One region of the Variovorax sp. J31P179 genome, then DNA from elsewhere that is predicted to be linked to it. Evidence: riboswitches for the same ligand, from Rfam matches in the RefSeq annotation. Region 1 holds a riboswitch; each other region holds the start of a gene.
What was found. A riboswitch is a leader RNA that binds a small molecule or an ion and turns the genes downstream of it on or off. The one in region 1 is predicted to bind thiamine pyrophosphate.

Region 1 (7,001 bases):
TGGTCGTTGATGAAGAGCAGGGCGCCCGTGCCGCGCACCGCCTCGACAGCCGCCCGCACCTCGCGCTCGATGGCGCCGGCATCGTTCGACTTGAAGCGCAGCTGCACCGTCGGCACGCCGGCGCGCGCCATGCGCCCGACCCATTGGGCATCGGGCAGCACCGCATACAGGCCCAGCTTCTCGGGGCAGGGCGGAAACGCGTCGTCGCGGCGCGTCGGCGGAAAGGAGCGCAGGCCGAAATCGGCCGGGGTGTCGGGCCAGGCCTCGGCGTCGAAGCGGCCGGTGCGCTCGCTCTGTGCCCGCCATGCGCGCGCCAGGCATTCGGCGTCGATGTCGATGAAGCCCAGGGTGCCGCAGGCCTGCTTCGCGCCGCGGTAGACCGGGTCGTCGGAGGTGAACGAATCCGTGGCGTGGCTCGTCGTGCCAAAGCGCGCGGCGTGGGCCGCCACGATGGCCCGTGCGATGGTGGAGGGGTCGGTCATGGCGGTCATTGGGATGCTGCGTGATGCCAGAAAGGCGTACCCAGCACCGGCGTGCTCGGCTGGGCCGAATCCTGCGCCGCCATCGCGCCCGCATGGTGCGCGCTGCGCCCGGCCTGCACTGCGTCGGCGAAGGCGCCGGCCATCGCGACCGGGTCCTGCGCCAGCGCCACCGCGGTGTTCAGCAGGACGCCGTCATAGCCCCATTCCATCACCTGGCAGGCATGCGAGGGCAAGCCCAGCCCGGCGTCGACCAGCAGCGGCACCGACAGCCGCTCGCGCAGCACCTGCAAGGCGTAGGGGTTGACCGGCCCGCGCCCGGTGCCGATCGGCGCCGCCCAGGGCATCACGGCCTGGCAGCCGACATCGACCAGCCGCTGGCACAGCACGAGGTCCTCGGTGCAGTAGGGCAGCACCTGGAAGCCGTCGCGGATCAGCTGCGCGGCGGCGTCGACAAGGTTCAGCGTGTCGGGCTGCAGCGTGTAGTCGTCGCCGATCAGCTCGAGCTTGATCCATGGCGTATCGAACAGCTCGCGCGCCATCTGCGCGGTGGCGATCGCCTCCTGCACGCTGTGACAGCCGGCCGTGTTGGGCAGCACCGGCACGCCGAGGCGGCGCAGCAGGTCCCAGAAGCCGTTGTCGCTGCCGGCGCCGTTCGAGGTCGCGGTTTGGCGTCGCAGCGAGGCAGTGAGCATGGCGGGCCGGGCGCGCCGGACGGCCGCCTCGAGCACGTCGGGCGAGGGGTAGCGCGCGGTGCCGAGCAGCAGCCGGCTGTCGAAGCTCTGGCCGTAGAGCACGAGCGGATCGTTGGGGGGAATCGGTGTCATGGTGTGTCCTCAGCCGCCCGTCACGGGGCGGATCACTTCGATGCGGTCGTCGGCCTGCAGCAGATGCGCGCCGTAGTTCGAGCGTGGCACGAACTGGCGGTTGACGGCGACGGCGAACGGCGGCTTGGCTTCGATGAGCGCAAGCGCGTCCGACAGCGTCGCGCCGGCCGGCAGCTGGTGGGGTTGGTCGTTGATCAGCAGGTTCATGGATGGGTTGCGAGGCCGAAGCGGCCGGCCAGCGCCGACTGGCCGGTGGCCAGCAGTTCGAGCGCGACGTCGAGGATCGCCGGCGCGATCATGAAGCCGTGGCGATAGAGGCCGTTGACCTGCATCACGTGCGGGCGCAGCTCGCGCACGGCCGGCAGATTGTCGGGCAGGGTCGGGCGGCACTGGGTCGCGATCTCGACGATGCGCGCTTCCGCGAAGCCGCTGTGCACCGCGTAGGCCGCGCTCAGCAGTTCGAGCGTGGAACGCACGCTGGCCGGCGACATGTCGTCCGACTCGATTTCGGTGGCACCGATGACGAACAGGTGATCGGGCTTGGGTGCGATGTAGATCGGGTAGCGCGGGTGCACCAGCCGCGTCGGCCGCCGCAGCGTGACCTCGGGCGCATGGACCCGGATCACTTCGCCGCGCACGCCGCGCAGCGCGCCCCACTGCGGCTTGGCGCCGAGGCCGCGGCAGTCGATCACGCGTTCGGGCTGGCCGGTGGCGCCGGGACTGAAGTCGTCGGGCGCGCGCGGCGCCTGCCAATGCAGCCGGACCTTCGGCTGCGCCTGCAGCGTGGCCAGCAGCGCGTCGAGCAAGGCGCGGTTGTCGAGCTGGCCTTCGTCGGGCAGCAGCAGCGCCTGCGCGAAGCGCCGCCCCAGCGCGGGTTCGATGGCCTCGATGCCGGCGGCGTCGAGCGTACGCATCGCGGGCAGCTCCGGCACCCGTTCGCCGGTGCGCTCCAGCACGCGGCGCAGCCGCGCGGCCTCGGCGGCGTCCTGGCGGTGCCACAGCACCAGCGTGCCTTCGCGCTGGAAGAACACCGGGGCCGCGAGCGCTGCGATCAGCGTCGGCCAGCGGTCGAGCGCGTGATGCCCCATGCGCACGACCGAGGACGGCGCCACGGCCGATTCGGCCAGCGGCGCGAGCATCGCAGCAGCCACCCGTGCGGCGGCGCCCTCGGCCTGCGGACCACCGGCTTCATACAGGTCGATCTCGCAGCCGGCCCGGGCCAGTGCCAGTGCCAGCAGCCGGCCCATGAGCCCGGCGCCGAGCACGGCCGCGGAGCGGAAAGGGAATTCTTGCGACGGGCTCATTGCGGGCTCAGCGTGGGCCACGGCGTGCGTGGTCGATAATTTTCAACATGACTTCTGCATTTTCCCGCTACGCACGCGTGCTTTCGATCGCCGGCTCCGACAGCGGCGGCGGCGCCGGCATCCAGGCCGACCTGAAGACCTTTTCGGCCCTCGGCTGCTACGGGATGACCGCGATCACCGCGCTGACGGCGCAGAACACGCTTGGCGTGTCGGGCATCCACGGCGTGCCGCCGGCCTTCCTGAAGGCGCAGATCCAGGCGGTGGTCGAGGACATCGGGGTCGACGCGGTCAAGCTCGGCATGCTGCATGCGCCCGAGATCGTCGAGGTGGTGGCCTGGGCCATCGACCACTACAAGCTGCCCAACGTGGTGCTCGATCCGGTCATGGTCGCCACCAGCGGCGACCGGCTGATCGCCGCCGAGACGGTGGCCGAGCTGGTGCGCGAACTGTTCCCGCGCGCGATCGTCGTCACGCCCAACCTCGACGAGGCGGCGCTGCTGATCGGCCATGCGATCGACGGGGTCGATGCGCTCGACGACGCGGCCACCGAACTGCTCGCCCTGGGTGCCAGGGCGGTGCTGCTCAAGGGCGGCCACCTGCCGGGCGACGACGTGGTCGACCTGCTGGCCGAGGCCGACGGCGAGCGGCTGCGGCTCTCTTCCAGCCGCATCGCGAGCCGCAATCTGCATGGCACGGGCTGCACGCTGTCGTCGGCGATCGCTGCCCACCTGGCGCTCGGCCATGCGCTGCCCGTGGCGGTGGAACGCGCCCGCGGCTATGTGGTCGCCGCCATGGCGGCGGGCGCGGACATGCAGGTCGGCGCCGGTCACGGTCCCCTCAACCACGGCTTTGCACCAGTGCCGAGCGTTCGCCTGCCTGTGCCGGGCGCGTGACCAGGGCCAACACGAAGGTCAGGGCCAGGGTCGGCAGCGCCGAGCCCCACTGCGGCGCCCAGGCGGCGCAGGCGTGGTAGACCGCGATGCCACCGATCCAGAGGCCGGCCGCCGCCGGGTCGACGCGGCGGCTGCCGAGCGGCACCGGCGCGTTGCCGGTGCCGAGCCGGCCGAGGATCACGCCGTAGAGCGGGACGAACACCGAACTCAGCAGCAGCAGGAAGGGTTCGAGCGTGTGCATCGGCAGCACCAGCGCGAAGCCGATGCAGACCGCGGCCAGCAGCAGGCCCCAGCGCCGCACGCTCCAGCGCGGCCGCAGGCTGTGGGCCGACACCGAGCCCGAGTAGACATCGCCGTAGGCGTTGTCGAGCTCGTCGATCAGGATCAGGCCGAGTGCGACCAGGCCGCCCTGGGCCAGCAGCAGGGCGGCGACCAGGTCGGTGCCGGGCTCGGCCACGCTCACGACCATCACGCCGAGCGCGTAGCACCAGATGTTGGCCAGCACATAGCCGATCCAGGTGCCGCTGAAGGCGCCGCCCAGGCCGCCCGCGCTGCGCTTGCCGTGGCGTGCGTAGTCGGCCACCAGCGGCAGCCACGAGACCGGCATGGCGATCACCAGGTCGAGCGCGCCGAACATGCCCATCGAGCCGTCGCCGGGGCGGGTCCAGAAGGCGTCCAGTCCTTTGGCGTGGAGCCGGGCCGCGAACTGCCAGCTCAGCCAGGCCAGCGAGAGCACCACCAGCGGCAGGCCGAAGCGGCTCACGAAGCGGCGCACCAGCTTGACCATCGAGCCGGCCAGCAAGGCCAGCAGCACGGCGCCCCACAGCAGCGTCGTCAGGACGGTGCCCAGCGGGCCGCCGAGCGACCAGCCGAAAGCCTGCGCGCCGATGGCCTGGGTGCCTTCGCGCATGATCACGAGCTCGAAGGTGGTCCAGCCGATGAGCTGCACGATGTTGAGCAGCACCGGGAGCCGCGCGAAGGCGCTGCCGTAGGTGGCGTTCATGAGGCCGGCGCTGGCCAGGCCGCTTTCGCAGCCGACGCGGGCCGTCCAGGCCAGCAGGCCGGCGCCGATGCAGGAGCCCAGCACGATCGCCAGCATCGCGTCGCGGGTGCCGACCGCGGGCACCAGATAGGCGCCGATCTGCATCACCAGCAGGCCGACGCCCAGGCTGAACCAGAGCGCCATGTGGTCGCGCCACTGGAAGACGCGGTGCGATTCGCCAAGCGGCGTCAGCGCCTCGTTGGCCGCGGCCGAGGCCTGTTCATGGGTTGTGTTTGCCATCCATTTGCTCCATGCAAGTGTGTGGCAGGTGGGCGAGGCCGGCGACCCGACCGCCGCGCGAGAAAACGTGGCGGCCGCCGGACCAGCTTCCCTGCGCGAGGATTACCTCAGTCAGGTTCAAAGGGACTCTCTCAGCCGGCCTGCAACTGCGTGTTGCGGGCCGGCACCCCTAGCGTTGCTTCCGTCAGGCGAAGCAGGTCGATTGTAGAGCCGGCCGGGGCCGGCGGGCCCGCTCAGGCGGCGGGCGTGCCCGTGGGCTTTGCCGAGCGCGCATCGTCGCGGGCGATCAGCGGCAGGACGATGCGGCGCACGCCGATGGCCAGCACCCAGAACAGCCCCGTGATCACGATCGCCAGCGCGAGCCCTGCGGCGATGTCGAACGGGAAATGGGCGCCGACGTAGATGCGGGCCCAGCCGGTGACCAGTGCGATCGCGAACACCGCGAGGCCAAGCGTTCGCAAGGCCGGGCGCAGACAGAGCACCAGTGCCAGCGTGAACATCACGCTCGCATGCGCGCTCGGCAGCGAACCCCTGGCGCCGTGGGCGATGTAGTTGGGGCTCAGGCCGGCGACGAAGGGCCTCGGGAGATTGAGAGCCTGGGCCAGCGCATGCGCGGCCAGCGCGGCGGCGCCGGCGGCGGCCAGGGTCGCCATCAGGTAGCCGCGTTGTGCGGGCTGCCGCCAGGCGGCCACGGCCAGCAGTGCGAGGCAGAGCCAGGAGGTTCCGTCGGCCAGCTGCGTTGCCAGCCAGAGGAACTGCGCGTCGGGCGCATGGCCCGCGCCGAGCCATTGGAAAAGAGAAATGTTGACGTCCTGCATGTCAGGCGATCCTAAGGCCAGCGGGTGTCCCCACCATGAACGGGGTGTTCACCTCAAGTTCAGGCATCGATCGGTTCTTTCTCAGTGGGCGACGCCGAGCAGCGTGTGCAGCCGCGTGCTGGTGGTGGTGTACTGCAGCGGGATCGACTTGTCGGGAAACACGATCGCCGCCGCGCCCCAGGCCGCCAGCGTGGCCTCGTGGAAGCCGCAGACGATCAGCTTCTTCTTGCCGGGGTAGGTGTTGATGTCGCCGACGGCGAAGATCCCGCGCTCCTGGGTCTGGTACTTCTCGGTGTCGACCGGCAGCTGCTTGCGCTCGAGCGCCAATCCCCAGTCGGCGATCGGCCCGAGCCGCGGCGAGATGCCCAGGCAGCCGATCAGGGTGTCGAAGAGCAGCGCGACGGTCTGCGCGTCGGGCGTGGCGACCTGCAGATGGGCCGGATCGAAACCGACCGGCTGCCCGACCTGGAGGCGAAGGGCGCCGGCGGCGATGCGCTCGCGCACGGCCGCGACCGTGGCCTCCTCGGCCTGGAAGACGTCGCGGCGATGCAGCAGCGTGACCGCCTTGGCCAGCGGCAGCAGTGCCAGCGCGGTCTCCAGGGCGGCATCGTCGCCGCCGTGGACGATCACCGACTGGCCCGCAAAGCGCTCGAGGGCGTCGGGATGGTAGAAAAGCCGCGTGCCTTCAAGACGGGCGATGCCTTCGACCGCGATGCGCCGCGGGACGAAGGCGCCGACGCCGGCCGCAATGAAGACCGTCTTGCAAAGGAAGGCGTTGCCGCGAGAGGTCCCGAGCAGCAGGCGGCCGTCGTCCTGGCGGGCCAGCGTCGCGACCTGCTCGTCGAAATGGATGCGCGGCTTGAACGGCGCGATCTGCTGCAGCAGGGATTCGGCCAGGCCGCTGCCGGTCGTGACCGGCGTGCCGGGGATGTCGTAGATCGGCTTGTCGCCGTACAGCGCCACGCACTGGCCGCCCGCGCGCGGCAGGGCGTCGACGATGTGGCAGGAGATCTCGAGCAGGCCGAGCTGGAAGGCCTGGAACAGCCCGACCGGCCCCGCGCCGATGATCAGTGCATCGGTTTCGATGGGCGCAGCCGGCGTACTCAGCGCACCAACTCCCCGATCTTGTCGGTCTTGTCTTTCCACTCGTCGGCATCGGGCAGCGCGGGCTTGCGCTTGGTGATGCTCTTCCAGCCGTCGGCCAGCGCCAGTTCGGCGTTGAGCTTGATGAAGGCCAGCTGGTTGGCCGGCAGGTCTTCTTCGGCGTAGATCGCGTTCACCGGGCACTCGGGGATGCAGACCGCGCAGTCGATGCACTCGTCGGGATCGATGACCAGCATGTTCGGCCCTTCACGGAAGCAGTCGACCGGACAGACGTCGACGCAATCGGTGTATTTG
Region 2 (7,001 bases), on a different contig from region 1:
CATCAATGCGCTGGGCGTGGCGCGCACCTTCCAGATCGTGCGGCCCTTTCCGGGCATGAGCGTGCTGGAGAACGTGGCCGTCGGAGCCATGTACGGGCGCGGGCGCATCGCGTCGCCTGCGGAGGCCCGCGAACATGCCTTCGCATTGCTGCGCGAGACCGGGCTCGCCGATCGAGCGGACCTGCCGGCTTCGCAGCTCAACCTGGCGGGCCGCAAGCGGCTGGAAATCGCCCGCGCGCTGGCGACCCGGCCCCGCCTGCTGCTGCTCGACGAGGTGCTGGCCGGGCTCAATGCCACCGAGGTGGGCGCGGCGCTCGAACTGATCCGCGAAGTGCGGGAGCGCTACGGGCTGAGCATCGTCATCATCGAGCACGTGATGAAGGCACTCATGCGCCTGAGCGATCGCATCGTGGTCATGCACGAAGGTCGCAAGGTGGTCGAAGGCCTCCCTGCGGAGATCGCCAACGATCCTCGCGTCATCAAGGCCTACCTGGGAGAACGACGCCATGCCGTACCTGCTTGAGGCGCTCGGCGCCAGTGCCGGCTACGGCGAGATCCAGGTGCTCGACCAGGTCGACGTCGCGATCCCCGCCGGTTCGATCACGGCCATCATCGGCAGCAACGGCGCGGGCAAGTCCACCTTGATGCGGTCGCTGGCCGGACTGCTGCGCCTGCGGTCGGGCCGCATCCGCTTCGACGGCGCCGACGTCACTGGCCGTTTCGCCCACCAGCGCGTCGACGACGGCATCGCGCTGGTGCCCGAAGGCCGCCTGGTGTTTGCGGACTTCACGGTCGCCGAAACCCTGCGCATCGGTGCCTACCTGCCGCGCGTGCGCAAGGGGTGGCGGGCGCGGGTGGACCTGATGTATGAGCTTTTCCCGCGGCTGAAGGAGCGGCGCGCCACCCCGGCCGGCCTGCTGTCCGGCGGTGAACAGCAGATGCTGGCGTTGGCGCGCGGCCTGATGTCCATGCCGCGCGTTCTGCTGCTGGACGAGCCGAGCCTGGGCCTGGCGCCGGCCATGGCCGACGAGGTGTTCGCCGCGCTGCGTTCGATCCGTGCCCAGGGCGTGACCATCGGCATGGTGGAGCAGAACGTCTATGCGGCGCTGTCGATTGCCGACACGGCCTACGTGATGGAAGATGGCCATGTGGTGCGTCATGGCCCGTCGGCCGCATTGATCGACGATCCGATGATCCGTCAAGCCTACCTGGGATTGTGATGAAGCCACCCATGCTCTACCGCCAGTTCGCCAGCCAGGCAGAGATCGACGCCGAGTACAACCCGGCGGCCCGGCTGAGTGACCCGGGCGCCTACCAGCGGCACTACGTCGAACAGAGCCGGTTGGCTCGCGAGCGCTTGCCCGGCCTGCAGGGCGTTCCCTTCGGGCCGACCTTGGCCGAGACGCTGGACATCTTCCCGGCGGCGCCGTCCGATGCGCCGGTCTTCGTCTTCATCCACGGAGGCTACTGGCGGGCGTTCTTGGCCGGTGATTTCAGCTGTGTCGCGCTGGGCTTGCATGCGCTGGGCATCACGACAGTGGTCGTGAACTACGCCTTGGCGCCTTGGGTCGGGATCGACGAGATCACGCGCCAGACGCGGGCGGCACTGGCTTGGGTGCTGCGCAACATCGAGCGGCACGGCGGGGATCCGGCGCGCGTGGCCGTCGGCGGGCACTCGGCCGGCGCCCACCTGGCGGCCATGGCACTGCAGACGCGCTGGTCGGACGACTACGGCCTGCCTGAAGATCCGTTCCGGGCCGCCGTTCTGGTCAGCGGCCTGTACGACCTGGAACCGCTGCGCCACAGCTACCTGCAGCCGCAGATTCAGCTGGACGACGGCGTGATCCGGCGCAACTCGCCGCTGTTCTCGATTCGCGCCTGTCCCACGCCGGTTCTGCTGACATGGGGCGGCGAGGAGAGCGCGGAGTTCGTGCGGCAGTCGACCACTTTCCACTCTGCCTGGACCGATGCGGGCAACCTGTCGCTGTGCGCACCTCAACCGGGCGCCAACCACTACTCGGCGATCATCGGCTTCGAGCAGAGCGCAAGCGCGATGTGCGAGTGGCTCGAGAGTCAGTTGGGTCCGCAGCGCCCTGCCGATCGCTCGCTGGAGGCATGCTGAACTCGCAAAACATCGGTCTCGACTATCGCTTCGGGGCACGAGTGATGCGCAAGATGTGGTAGTCCCTGACTTCGAAGTCCGGCACATCCAGGTCGGCCATCTGCAGCAGCCGCGCGTCCTGGTCCGCGTACTGCTTGATCGCGCGGCCAGCGTAGTCCCATTCGCCAAAACGGCATGGATCGCGATAGCCGCCTTGCCACGGACGCACTGGCGCGTAGCGGTCCGCGCCGCTGGGCACGTGATCGACCTCGCATCCGTCGGCCGGGCTCACCAGGGAGTAGATGAAGAACGATGGACGCCCGGCCGCGATCGGACGATGGTTCCAGGTGTGGGCGGTTTGCGCCCGAAGGTCATCGAGCATCGCATCGGTGGTTCGCACGAGGGCCAGGGGTGTACGTTGGAAGGTGTAGAACTTCGGGCTGCCCGGCGGAATCTCCGTGAGGTCGATCTCCAGGTAGGCCGGCTCCTTGCGTTCCATCCCCGTCATCCAATAAACGAAGGCAATCCAGGCACCCGTGGCGACCAGGAATGCGATCACAAGCAGAACGCGACGCAGGGTCACTTCGTATCGAGGAAGTCAGCAAGAAGATGAAGACTTTAGGACTGGATCGGGCTCCACGTCCATGAAAGGGATCATCCCTCTCTCGCCCTGCCTGACTTGATGGGCAAGGAGCCGATCGCGGGCCGGCACGGCGGCAGGCGCGAATGCGCCTAAAATCCATGATGCTCCGGGGTGCACGTCACAGTGCTGAGATTCAAACCCGCGAACTTGAACCGGTTAACACCGGCGGAAGAAGAGCAGTTGCTTGGGTCATCGGCACATCCTGCCGACCCCGAAGCGGCCTTCGGAGCACCCGTTTCACGGTCACGAAGAAGGCCCTATGCACAATTCCTCTGCGAATCCACCTGCGCCCACGGCGGCAGCCAGCGACGTGGTCGCTGCCGTCCTCGCCTTCATCGCGCAAGACGGTTGCTCCGACGCCGACTTCGATGGCCTGGCGTTGCGACTGTTCGCCTACCAGTACGCCAACAACCAGCCCTTCAAGCGTTTTTGCCAACGGCGCGGCGCGACCCCGCGAAGCGTGAAGCGCTGGAGCGACATCCCGGCAGTACCGATCGACGCCTTCAAGGAACTGCCGCTGCGCTGCGAGCCGCCGGCCGCCACCGACCGGGTCTTCATGACCAGCGGCACCACCCGCAGCGAGGTCAAGGGCCGCCATTTTCATCCGACGCTGGCGGTCTACGACCGCTCGATGATCGGCAACTTCGCTCAGCGCTTCATGCGGGGGCATGGCCCGATGCGCATGGGCATCCTGTTCCCCACCGAGACCGTGCTGGCCAATTCCTCGCTCGCCCACTATCTGGCGCTGGCCATGGAGGCGTTCGGAACCGCGGAGAGCCGCTACTTCATGAGTCCGCAGGGCTTGGACCTGCCGGGACTCTGCGAGGCCCTGTCGGATGCGCAGCAGCGCGGCGAGCCCTTCGCGTTGCTCGGCGCCAGCTACAGCTTCGTGCACCTGATCGACGAGCTCAAGCGGCGCGGCCAGTCGTTCCGCCTGCCGGCGGGCAGCCGGGTGCTGGACACCGGCGGCTACAAGGGACAGTCACGCGACTTGCCGCTCGACACCTTCTATGCGGAGCTGTCCGCGCTGCTCGGCATCGAGCGATCGCACTGCATCAACATGTATGGCATGACCGAGCTGAGCACGCAGTTCTACGATGCGGGCAACGCCTCGGTGCCCTCGGTCAAGTCCGGGCCGCACTGGATCCGCTCGCGTCTGGTCGACCCGCTCACGGGCCGTGAAGTCGCGCCTGCCGAGCGCGGGATCCTGGTTCACTGCGATCTCGCCAATTTCAATTCGGTGACCACCATCCTGACCGAGGACGTAGGCCTGGCGGCGGACGGCGGCTTCCTGCTGCTCGGTCGCGCCGAGGGCGCGCAGGCCAAGGGCTGCTCGCTGGCGGTGGAGGAATTCATCCGGGCCGCCGCATGACGACGCTGCATGCGACCGCCGGCTACCTGCCGGGCCTGGCGCCAGCGGACGTGCAGTGGCGGTCCCTGCGCTTCGAATCGGGCCCGACCCGGCTCGAGGTCGCCGTTCCGGTGCTCAGTCCGGATCAGATGCGCGCCCTTGCCGTGCGTGTCGGGCACGCCACCCGCCGCCATCTGAAGACCATGACCGTGTCCGGGATCGTGGACGTGGTCGATCGGGCGATGGCTCGGCTGCTGGACCCGGCCGATCCATACCGCAGGGAGCTCGACCAGCTGCTGCCGATCGTCACCGGCTACGACGCCGAGATGGTCCGCCTCGGCCTCACGGCCTTCTTCAAGACCTTTCGCGCGCCGCAGCTGCATCGCTTCGTCGCCGAGGATTTCGCCAATCCGAAGCTGCTTGACGAATTCCAGCCGCGCCCCAAGGGCGGCGCGGCGAAGGCCTTCGGGCCGGAGCTTCTGGTCCACGTCTGGGCCGGCAACGTGCCGGCCATTGCGCTCTGGAGCCTGGTCTGCGGGCTGCTCGTGAAGGCCGGCAACATCGGCAAGCTGCCGAGCGCGGAGCCGCTGTTCGCGGGCCTGTTCGCGCGCCTGCTGGCCGAAGTCCACCCGCCGCTGGCCGATTGCCTGGCCGTGGTGTGGTGGAAGGGCGGCGACGAGGAACAGGCGTCGGCGCTGTATGCCGAGGCAGACACGGTGCTGGCCTATGGCGGCAACGATTCGCTGGACCAGATCCGGCGCCGGCTGCCGGTCACGACGCGCTTCCTGGCCTACGGTCACAAGCTGGGCTTCGGCCTGGTCAGCGCCTCGGCCCTCGATGCCCTGAAAGCGCCGGCGACGGCACGCCTGGCCGCCTGGGACGTGATGCGCTATGACCAGCAAGGCTGCTACTCCCCCCATGTCTTCTACGTCGAACGCGGCGGCCGGGTGTCGCCGCGCGAGTTCGCTCATTACCTCGCGAGCGAGCTCGCCAACCTGCAGCACCGCTTCCCGCGCCGGGCTCTGTCGCTGGAAGATTCGGCCACGGTGGCCGGCTGGCGCCAGGGCATCGAGCTGCAGGCGATGGCCGTGGGCGACGGAGGCGGCGACGGGTTGATCGGCGAGGACGGCGCGGCCTTCGGCGTTGCCTACACCGACGAGGTGAAGGAGCTGGCGCCGACGGCATCGCATCGCAGCATCCAGGTCGTCGCGGTCGATGCGCTGGACCAGGTGGTCGCTCGGATCGAGGCGCACCGGCCCTTCCTGCAGACCGCGGGCGTGGCCGCGGCGCCGGCCGAGCTGTTCCGGCTGGCCGAACTGCTGGGCGCCGCTGGCGTGACCCGCATCAGCGCCATCGGCGCCATGAGTTCGCCGGAAGCGGGCTGGCATCACGACGGCCGGTTCAACCTGCTGGATCTGGTTCGAATGGTCGAGATCGAGCAGTCGGCAGAGATCGCGGCCGACCCGCTGGCGCCCTACGCCGACTAGGGATCGATGTGAGCTTCCTCGACATCGACCAGGTGAGCTTCACCTTTCCCGGCTGGCCGCCGGTGGTGCGCAGCGTCGACTGGCGCATCGCGCAAGGCGAGTTCCATTGCCTGGTCGGACGCAGCGGCTGCGGCAAGACGACCTTGCTCAAGCTCGCTGCCGGCCTGCTGCATCCGCAGGCCGGCAGCATCCGCCTGCAAGGCAGGCCGGTGCTGGCGCCCGGCCCGCAGCTGGGCTTCGTCTTCCAGTCGCCCACGCTGCTCGAGTGGCACCGCGTGATCGACAACGTGCTGCTGCCGGTGTCGCTGCAGCACAAGCCGTCCGCCGACGAGATCGACAAGGCGCAGCAGCTGCTGGCACTGCTGGGCCTGGCCGGCCACGCGCAGCACTACCCCCGGCAGTTGTCGGGCGGCCAGCAGAGCCGCGTGGCCCTGGCCCGCGCCCTGATCCTCGAGCCGTCGCTGCTGCTGCTGGACGAACCCTTTGCAGCGCTCGACGCGATCACCCGTGGCGAACTGCAGGACGATCTGCTGCAGATGTGCCGGCTGCGCCGCACCACCGTCCTGTTCGTCACGCATGACATCGCCGAAGCGGTGTACCTGGGCGACCAGGTCGCGGTGATGAACCGCGGCCGGATCGTCAGCGCCATCCGCGTCGAAGTCCAGAGGCCCCGCGCGCCGGCCATGCGCTACGGCGAGGCCTTCAACCGGCATTGCGCGCAGGTGCGCGATGCGATGGACCTGGAGGCGGCATGAAGAAGGCCTCGGTTCGCGCGCGCCTTGGCGCCTGGGCGCTGCTGCTGGCCCTGCTTGCCCTATGGGAACTGGCGTCGCGCGCCTCCGGTGTCTCGACGCTGGTCTTGCCACCGCCCTCGGCGGTGATGAAGTCGCTCTGGATGGGGCTGTCCACCGGCTACCTTTGGCCCCATATCCGCGCGACCGGCCTCGAACTGCTGTTCGGCCTGAGCCTCGGCTGCCTGATCGGTTTCGCGAGCGGCGTGGTCCTGGCCGAGTCGACGCTGCTGCAACGCTTGCTGAAGCCCTACATCGTGGTCAGCCAGGTGGTCCCCAAGCTGGCGCTGGCGCCGCTCTTCATCGTCTGGTTCGGCTTCGGCATGACGTCGACGGTGGTGATCACGGCGCTGATCTGCTTCTTTCCCTTGATGGAAAACACCGTGACCAGCCTGCAGCAGGTCGACCCGCAGCGGCTGGAACTGTTCCGCATGCTGGGCGCCACCCGGCGCCAGACCCTGCTGCGCCTGAAACTGCCCGCCGGCCTGCCCGGCATCCTGGCGGGGCTGCGGGTGGCCGTGGTCCTGGCGCTCGTCGGGGCGGTGGTCGGCGAGTTCATCGGCGCCAGCCAGGGGCTCGGCGCGCTGATCATCGCCTCGCAAGGGATGATGGACACGCCCCTGATGTT
Region 3 (7,001 bases), on a different contig from region 1:
AACGCGGTCGTCGTGCACACGCTCAAGCTGCTCAAGGACCGCGGCTTCAAGGACTTCGGCACGATCACGGTGCTGTTCAACACCGACGAGGAAAAGGGCTCCTTCGGCTCGCGCGACCTGATCCAGGAAGAGGCCGCCAAGGCCGACTACGTGCTGTCGTTCGAGCCCACCGGCGCCGGCAAGGAAGACCTCTCGCTCGGCACCTCGGGCATCGCCTACGTCCAGGTCAACATCACGGGCAGGGCCTCGCATGCCGGCGCGGCGCCGGAGCTCGGCGTCAATTCGCTGGTCGAGGCCTCCGACCTGGTGCTGCGCACGATGGACATCGACGACAAGTCCAAGGGCCTGCGCTTCAACTGGACCATCGGCAAGGCCGGCGCGGTGTCCAACATCATCCCGGCCAGCGCCACGCTGAATGCCGACGTGCGCTACGCCAGGAACGAGGACTTCGATGCCGCGATGAAGACGCTCGAGCACAAGGCGCAGCAGAAGAAGCTGCCGGAGGCCGAGGTCAAGGTACTTGTCACGCGCGGCCGTCCGGCCTTCAACGCGGGCGAGGGCGGCCGCAAGCTGGTCGACAAGGCAGTGGCCTACTACAAGGAAGCGGGCGGCGAGCTCTCGGTGGTCGAGCGCACCGGCGGCGGGACCGACGCGGCCTATGCGGCGCTCGCGGGCAAGCCGGTCATCGAAAGCCTGGGCCTGCCCGGCTTCGGCTACCACAGCGACAAGGCCGAATACGTGGACACCAGCGCGATCCCGCGCCGGCTCTACATGGCCGGCAAGCTGATCATGGACCTGGGCCAAGGAAAGTAAGGACGCCATCATGCTGCTCAGCGCCGACCAGGAAGCCATCCGCGACGCCGTGCGCGCCTTCGCCCAAGCCGAGCTCTGGCCCCACGCGCCGCGCTGGGACCGCGAGCACAGCTTTCCCAAGGCCGCGCACGAAGGCCTGGCGGCGCTCGGCGCCTACGGCATCTGCGTGCCCGAGGAAGACGGCGGCGCCGGGCTCGACTACCTGACGCTGGCGCTGGTGCTGGAAGAAATCGCTGCCGGCGACGGCGGCACCAGCACCGCGATCAGCGTGACCAACTGCCCGGTCAACGCGATCCTGATGCGCTACGGCAATGCGCAGCAGAAGAAGCAGTGGCTGCAGCCGCTGGCGCAGGGCCGCATGCTCGGCGCCTTCTGCCTGACCGAGCCGCAGGCCGGCAGCGACGCCTCGTCCTTGCGCACCACGGCGCGCAAGGAGGGCGACGGCTGGGTGATCGACGGCGTCAAGCAGTTCATCACCAGCGGCAAGAACGGGCAGGTCGCGATCGTGATCGCGGTCACCGACAAGGGCGCCGGCAAGCGCGGCATGAGCGCCTTCATCGTGCCGACCGACGCGCCCGGCTACAACGTGGCGCGGCTGGAAGACAAGCTGGGCCAGCATTCGAGCGACACCGCGCAGATCAATTTCGACGCCTGCCGCATCCCGCTGGAGAACCTGATCGGCCAGGAAGGCGAGGGCTACAAGATCGCGCTCGGCGCGCTGGAGGGCGGGCGCATCGGCATCGCCGCCCAGAGCGTGGGCATGGCGCGCAGCGCGTTCGAGGTGGCGCTGGCCTATGCCAAGGAGCGCCAGGCCTTCGGCGGCAGCATCTTCGACCAGCAGGCGGTGGGCTTCCGGCTCGCCGAATGCGCCACCCAGCTCGAGGCGGCGCGGCAGCTGATCTGGCATGCGGCCGCCCTGCGCGACGCCGGCCGGCCCTGCCTCAAGGAGGCGGCGATGGCCAAGCTGTTCGCCAGCGAGATGGCCGAGCGGGTCTGCAGCGCCGCGATCCAGACGCTGGGCGGCTACGGCTACGTCAACGATTTTCCGCTCGAGCGCATCTACCGGGATGTGCGCGTGTGCCAGATCTACGAAGGCACTTCTGACATCCAGAAGCTGCTGATCCAGCGGTCCTTGGCCTGAGACCTTGCGGGACAGACCAAAAGAAATTGCGCAGCAATTCTTGCTCTGTCCTCAACGGATCAGATGGGCTCTGCACAATACGCCCTGGAACTTTCCCTCGCCCACGCCTTTTTCATGTCCGCATCCCCCTCCAGCCCCGCCCGTGTCCCCTGCCCCTGCGGGCGCCGCGACCGGCGGGAGCTGCCCCTGGCCTACACGCAGTGCTGCGGCCGCTACGTGGACGATTTTGCGCACACGCCGGCACCGGATGCCGAATCGCTGATGCGCTCGCGCTACACCGCCTTCGTGCGCGAACGCGCCGACTACCTGCTGGCCACATGGCACGCCTCGACCCGACCGGCGAGCATCGACTTCGAGCCTGCCGTGAAATGGCTGGGCCTGGACGTCCGCTCGCGCTCGGTGCTGGATGCCGACCACGCGGAGGTCGAGTTCGTCGCCCGCCAGCGCAACGGCGCCGGCGAGGCGAGCCGGCTGCACGAGCGCAGCCGCTTCGTGCGCCAGGAGGATGACGAGGGGCTCCATCGCTGGTATTACGTCGACGGCGACCTTCACTGACGGATTTGGTCGGAAAGGTCCGTTGGCCCGCGCGTGGACTCGAATCGATGCTATTGATTTCGTAGCAATCCCGACGGATTGTGTCCCTTGCGGCGACAGAGCGATTCCTTCCGGGCTATTTATCTTGCGCCGCTCCTGCCTCACACTCCGTACCCTGTGATTGTTGCGCCGAAGGCGCAGCGACGATCCGCTCAACCGGCCGCAGGCCAAGAGGTGCACCATGGGCAGCTGGACGAACCGCAAGCTGGATTGGGGGCGGCTTTGCGCCGCGATGGCGCTGCCGGCCGTGGCCGCGCTGCTCTTGGCCGCGCCGGACGCGCGCGCGCAGGACAAGAACCTGCTCACGCCCTTCTCGGGCGCGACCGGAGCCCAGCCGCCCGCGCCGTGGCATTTCACCACCTTGCCCAACAAGTCGCCGACCCGCTTCGAGGTCGATCAGCTCGACGGCCAGCGCGTGCTCAAGGTCGATGCCGACAACTCCTACGGGAACTTGGTGCATCCCGCCCGAGTGGAGCTCAACGAGCAGGCTACGCTGGCCTGGCGCTGGCGGGTGGAGTCTTTCGTCGAGGGCGCCGACCTGCGCACGCGCTCCGGCGACGATGGCGCGGCCAAGGTCTGCGTGTTCTTCGATTTCCCGGCCGACCGGCTGTCCGTCGGCGAGCGCACCCGTCTGTCGCTGGCGCGCCGCGCCACCGGCGAGGCGGTGCCGACCGAGACCCTGTGCTACGTCTGGGACAACAAGGAAGCCAAGGGCAACGCGTTCGACAACGCCTTCACCAAGCGCATCCGCATGGTGGTGCTCGAATCCGGCGCCGCGGCCAAGCCGGGCAGCTGGACCTCCGAGCGCCGCAACCTGCTGTCGGACTACCGCCGTGCCTTCGGCGAAGAGGCCGGCGACATCCGGCCCGACGTGACGGCGGTGGCGGTCTCGGCCGACGCCGACAACACCCACGGCCACGGCATCGCCTACTTCTCGGATCTCGACCTCCGCGGCAATCCGCCCTCGCCGGCGGCCGCAGCGGCCGCCTCGCCCGCGCCAGCGTCGGCCGAACGGCCGGCTCAGGGCCAATAGCGGCTCACCTGGCCCCGGCCTCCACGTCACTACAACCATGAACGACTTCGTCTCGCTCCTCGCCAGCCAGGGCGCCGCCCTGGTCTTCGCCGCCACGCTCGCGACGCGCCTCGGGGCGCCGGTGCCGGCCGTGCCGTTCCTGGTCGTGGCGGGCGGGTTGACGGTCGGCGGGCAGCTGTCCGTGGTCGCGGTGGTGCTGGCGGCGGTGCTCGGCAACATCCTCGGCGACGGCGTCTGGTTCCTGGCCGGGCGCCGCTGGGGCTACCGCGTGATGCGGCTGCTGTGCCGGATCTCGCTGTCGCCCGACTCCTGCGTCCGACGCAGCGAATCGATCCTCGGGCGCTGGGGCGGGTGGTCGCTGATCGCGGCCAAGTTCGTGCCCGGTGTCTCGGTGGTGGCGCCGCCGATGGCCGGCGCCCTCGGCATGTCGAACCTGCGGTTCCTGGCCTACGAAACCGTGGCTGCGCTGATCTGGACCCTGCTTTGCCTGTTCGTGGGCCGGATCTTCCATGCCGCGATCCAGGACGTCCTCGCGGTGATCTCCAACATCGGCCTGGGCGCGCTGGCGATCGGCGTGCTGGCGCTGGCGGCCTTCATCGGCTGGCGCTGGCGGCAACGCCGGCTGGCGCAGCAGGTCGACGACATCGTCCACGTCCAGGTCGAAGCCTTGCGCGAGGCCCTGGCGGCGGGCGCCGGCCCGACAGTCATCGACGTCCGCTCGGACGAGGCCCGCGCGCTCGACACGAGGGCGATCCCGGGCGCGATCGGCATCGGCCTGAAGCAGCTGCCGAAGCGGCTCTCGGCTTTTGCCGATGGCCGCGAAGTGGTCGTCTTCTGCGATTGCCCCGACGACGCCACGGCGATCGCGGCGGCGCGCGTGCTGATGAGCGCGGGCCTGCCGCGGGTGCGCGTGCTGGCGGGCGGCCTGGACGCCTGGGCGGCGTTGCATGCCGCCGAGCCGATGCGGACGGTTCCGCCACTGGCGGCGGCACACTCCGCTTGATCGCGGGGCCGCAAGGCACCTAGAATCGGCCCCGCTCCGGGGTGCACGCAGACGCGTGCTGAGATGGCCAAGCGGCCGAACCCGCGAACTTGATCTGGTTCATACCAGCGTAAGAAGAGCTGCGACTCCCCGGCACCCTCACTCCCTTTTCCGGAGCGATGCCGTTCGGAGGCATCGCGGAGCACCCTTTGTTTTCAAGAACAGGAGTGCCCCGCATGAATGCCAGCTACAAGTTCGCTTCCCTGCTCACGCTCACGCGCGAGCCCTTCCCGGCCTCGACCAAGGGCGCCATCGCCGGCAGCCGGCCCGACCTGCGCGTGCCGGTGCGCGAAGTGGCGCTGACCAATGGCGAGCGGGTGTCTCTCTACGACACCTCGGGCCCGTACACCGACCCGGCGGCCGACATCGACATCCGCCGCGGGCTGCCCGGCGTGCGCGATGCGTGGATCTCCGAACGCAACGACACCGAACGCTACGAGGGCCGCCTGCATCTCGCGCTGGACGATGGCGCGACCCATGCCGACCGCGATGCCCGGCGCATCGCCGAGCTGCGCGCCGGCGCCGCCGCGCTGCAGCGCACGCCGCGCCGCGCCAAGGCCGGTGCCAACGTCACGCAGATGCACTACGCCCGGCGCGGCATCGTGACGCCCGAGATGGAATATGTCGCGCTGCGCGAGAACGGCCGGCGCGAATGGATGGCCGAGTACATGGCCGACGAGGCGCGCGAGAAGCGGCTGGCCGGCAACCCGATGGGCGCCCGCATCCCGAAGATCATCACGCCCGAGTTCGTGCGCGACGAAGTGGCGCGCGGCCGCGCCATCATCCCGGCCAACATCAACCACCCGGAAGTCGAGCCGATGGCGATCGGGCGCAACTTCAAGGTCAAGATCAACGCCAACATCGGCAACTCCGCCGTGACCTCCAGCATCGAGGAAGAGGTCGAGAAACTGGTGTGGGCGATCCGCTGGGGCGCCGACAACGTGATGGACCTGTCGACCGGCCGCAACATCCACACCACGCGCGACTGGATCGTGCGCAACAGCCCGGTGCCGATCGGCACGGTGCCGATCTACCAGGCGCTGGAGAAGGTCGGCGGCGTGGCCGAGGACCTGACCTGGGAGATCTACCGCGACACGCTGATCGAGCAGGCCGAGCAGGGCGTCGACTACTTCACCATCCACGCCGGGCTGCGGCTGCCTTTCATCCATCTCACGGCGGATCGGCGCACCGGCATCGTCTCGCGCGGCGGCTCGATCATGGCCAAGTGGTGCATCTCGCACCACAAGGAGAGCTTCCTCTACACGCACTTCGAGGACATCTGCGACATCATGAAGGCCTACGACGTGAGCTTCTCGCTCGGCGACGGCCTGCGCCCGGGCTGCGCCTCGGACGCCAATGACGAGGCCCAGTTCGCCGAATTGCGCACCCTGGGAGAGCTGACGCAGATCGCCTGGAAGCATGATGTCCAGACCATGATCGAGGGCCCGGGCCACGTGCCGATGCACCTGATCCAGGCCAACATGGACGAGCAGCTGAAGCACTGCCACGAGGCGCCGTTCTACACCCTGGGCCCGCTGACCATCGACATCGCGCCGGGCTACGACCACATCGCCAGCGCGATCGGCGCCGCGATGATCGGCTGGGCCGGCACCGCGATGCTGTGCTACGTCACGCCGAAGGAGCACTTGGGCCTGCCGGACCGCGACGACGTCAAGCAGGGGATCATCGCGTACAAGATCGCGGCGCACGCGGCCGACGTGGCCAAGGGGCACCCGGGTGCGCGCTCGCGCGACGACGCGCTGTCGAAGGCGCGCTTCGAGTTCCGCTGGCAGGACCAGTTCAACCTTGGCCTCGACCCTGACACCGCGCGCGAGTTCCACGACGAGACCCTGCCCAAGGACAGCAGCAAGGTGGCGCATTTCTGCTCGATGTGCGGGCCCAAGTTCTGCTCGATGAAGATCACCCAGGAGGTGCGCGAGTACGCCGCCCAGCGCGGCATCGAGGCGACCGACGCGGTCGAGGACGGCATGGCCGGCAAGTCGGCCGAGTTCAAGGCCGCCGGCGGCGAGATCTACATTCCGATCCGACCAGCCTGAGTCGTCATGCTTCCGGGGGCGACGTTGTTACGATCGCTCCCATGAAAGCACCTCCCTTCGACGCCGTCCTGTTCGACTGCGACGGCGTCCTGGTCGACTCCGAACCCATCACCAACCGCGTGCTCGCCGAGATGCTCGGCGAGCTCGGCTGGGCGATCAGCACCGAGGAATCGATGCGGATCTTCACCGGCAAGGCGGTCAAGGACGAAGCCGCGCTGATCGAGGCCAGGACCGGCTTCGCGATCACGCCCGAATGGCTGCACGGCTTCCGCGGCCGCCGCAACGAGGCGCTGGAGCGTGATTTGCTCGCGATTCCCAACG

Region 2: another riboswitch for thiamine pyrophosphate. It lies ahead of QTI17_RS33540 (LuxE/PaaK family acyltransferase); the one in region 1 lies ahead of QTI17_RS07540 (purine-cytosine permease family protein).
Region 3: another riboswitch for thiamine pyrophosphate. It lies ahead of thiC (phosphomethylpyrimidine synthase ThiC); the one in region 1 lies ahead of QTI17_RS07540 (purine-cytosine permease family protein).

What each region holds. Positions count from the first base shown of each region.
Region 1 covers NZ_JASZYL010000002.1:661,055-668,055, reverse strand. Annotated here, with positions in the region: gene QTI17_RS07565 (thiamine phosphate synthase) at 1-491, opposite strand, end outside; gene QTI17_RS07560 (thiazole synthase) at 488-1,306, opposite strand; gene thiS (sulfur carrier protein ThiS) at 1,316-1,513, opposite strand; gene QTI17_RS07550 (FAD-dependent oxidoreductase) at 1,510-2,610, opposite strand; gene thiD (bifunctional hydroxymethylpyrimidine kinase/phosphomethylpyrimidine kinase) at 2,658-3,503, shown strand; gene QTI17_RS07540 (purine-cytosine permease family protein) at 3,448-4,785, opposite strand; TPP riboswitch at 4,857-4,966, opposite strand; gene QTI17_RS07535 (phosphatase PAP2 family protein) at 5,019-5,603, opposite strand; gene QTI17_RS07530 (NAD(P)/FAD-dependent oxidoreductase) at 5,685-6,749, opposite strand; gene fdxA (ferredoxin FdxA) at 6,707-7,001, opposite strand, start outside.
Region 2 covers NZ_JASZYL010000025.1:46,022-53,022, forward strand. Annotated here, with positions in the region: gene QTI17_RS33520 (ABC transporter ATP-binding protein) at 1-523, shown strand, start outside; gene QTI17_RS33525 (ABC transporter ATP-binding protein) at 507-1,220, shown strand; gene QTI17_RS33530 (alpha/beta hydrolase) at 1,220-2,122, shown strand; gene QTI17_RS33535 (Rieske (2Fe-2S) protein) at 2,145-2,684, opposite strand; TPP riboswitch at 2,842-2,935, shown strand; gene QTI17_RS33540 (LuxE/PaaK family acyltransferase) at 3,004-4,116, shown strand; gene QTI17_RS33545 (acyl-CoA reductase) at 4,113-5,582, shown strand; gene QTI17_RS33550 (ABC transporter ATP-binding protein) at 5,591-6,337, shown strand; gene QTI17_RS33555 (ABC transporter permease) at 6,334-7,001, shown strand, end outside.
Region 3 covers NZ_JASZYL010000006.1:444,947-451,947, reverse strand. Annotated here, with positions in the region: gene QTI17_RS18595 (glutamate carboxypeptidase) at 1-813, shown strand, start outside; gene QTI17_RS18590 (acyl-CoA dehydrogenase family protein) at 824-1,954, shown strand; gene QTI17_RS18585 (YchJ family protein) at 2,069-2,509, shown strand; gene QTI17_RS18580 (DUF3047 domain-containing protein) at 2,730-3,581, shown strand; gene QTI17_RS18575 (VTT domain-containing protein) at 3,619-4,584, shown strand; TPP riboswitch at 4,612-4,717, shown strand; gene thiC (phosphomethylpyrimidine synthase ThiC) at 4,800-6,680, shown strand; gene QTI17_RS18565 (HAD family hydrolase) at 6,722-7,001, shown strand, end outside.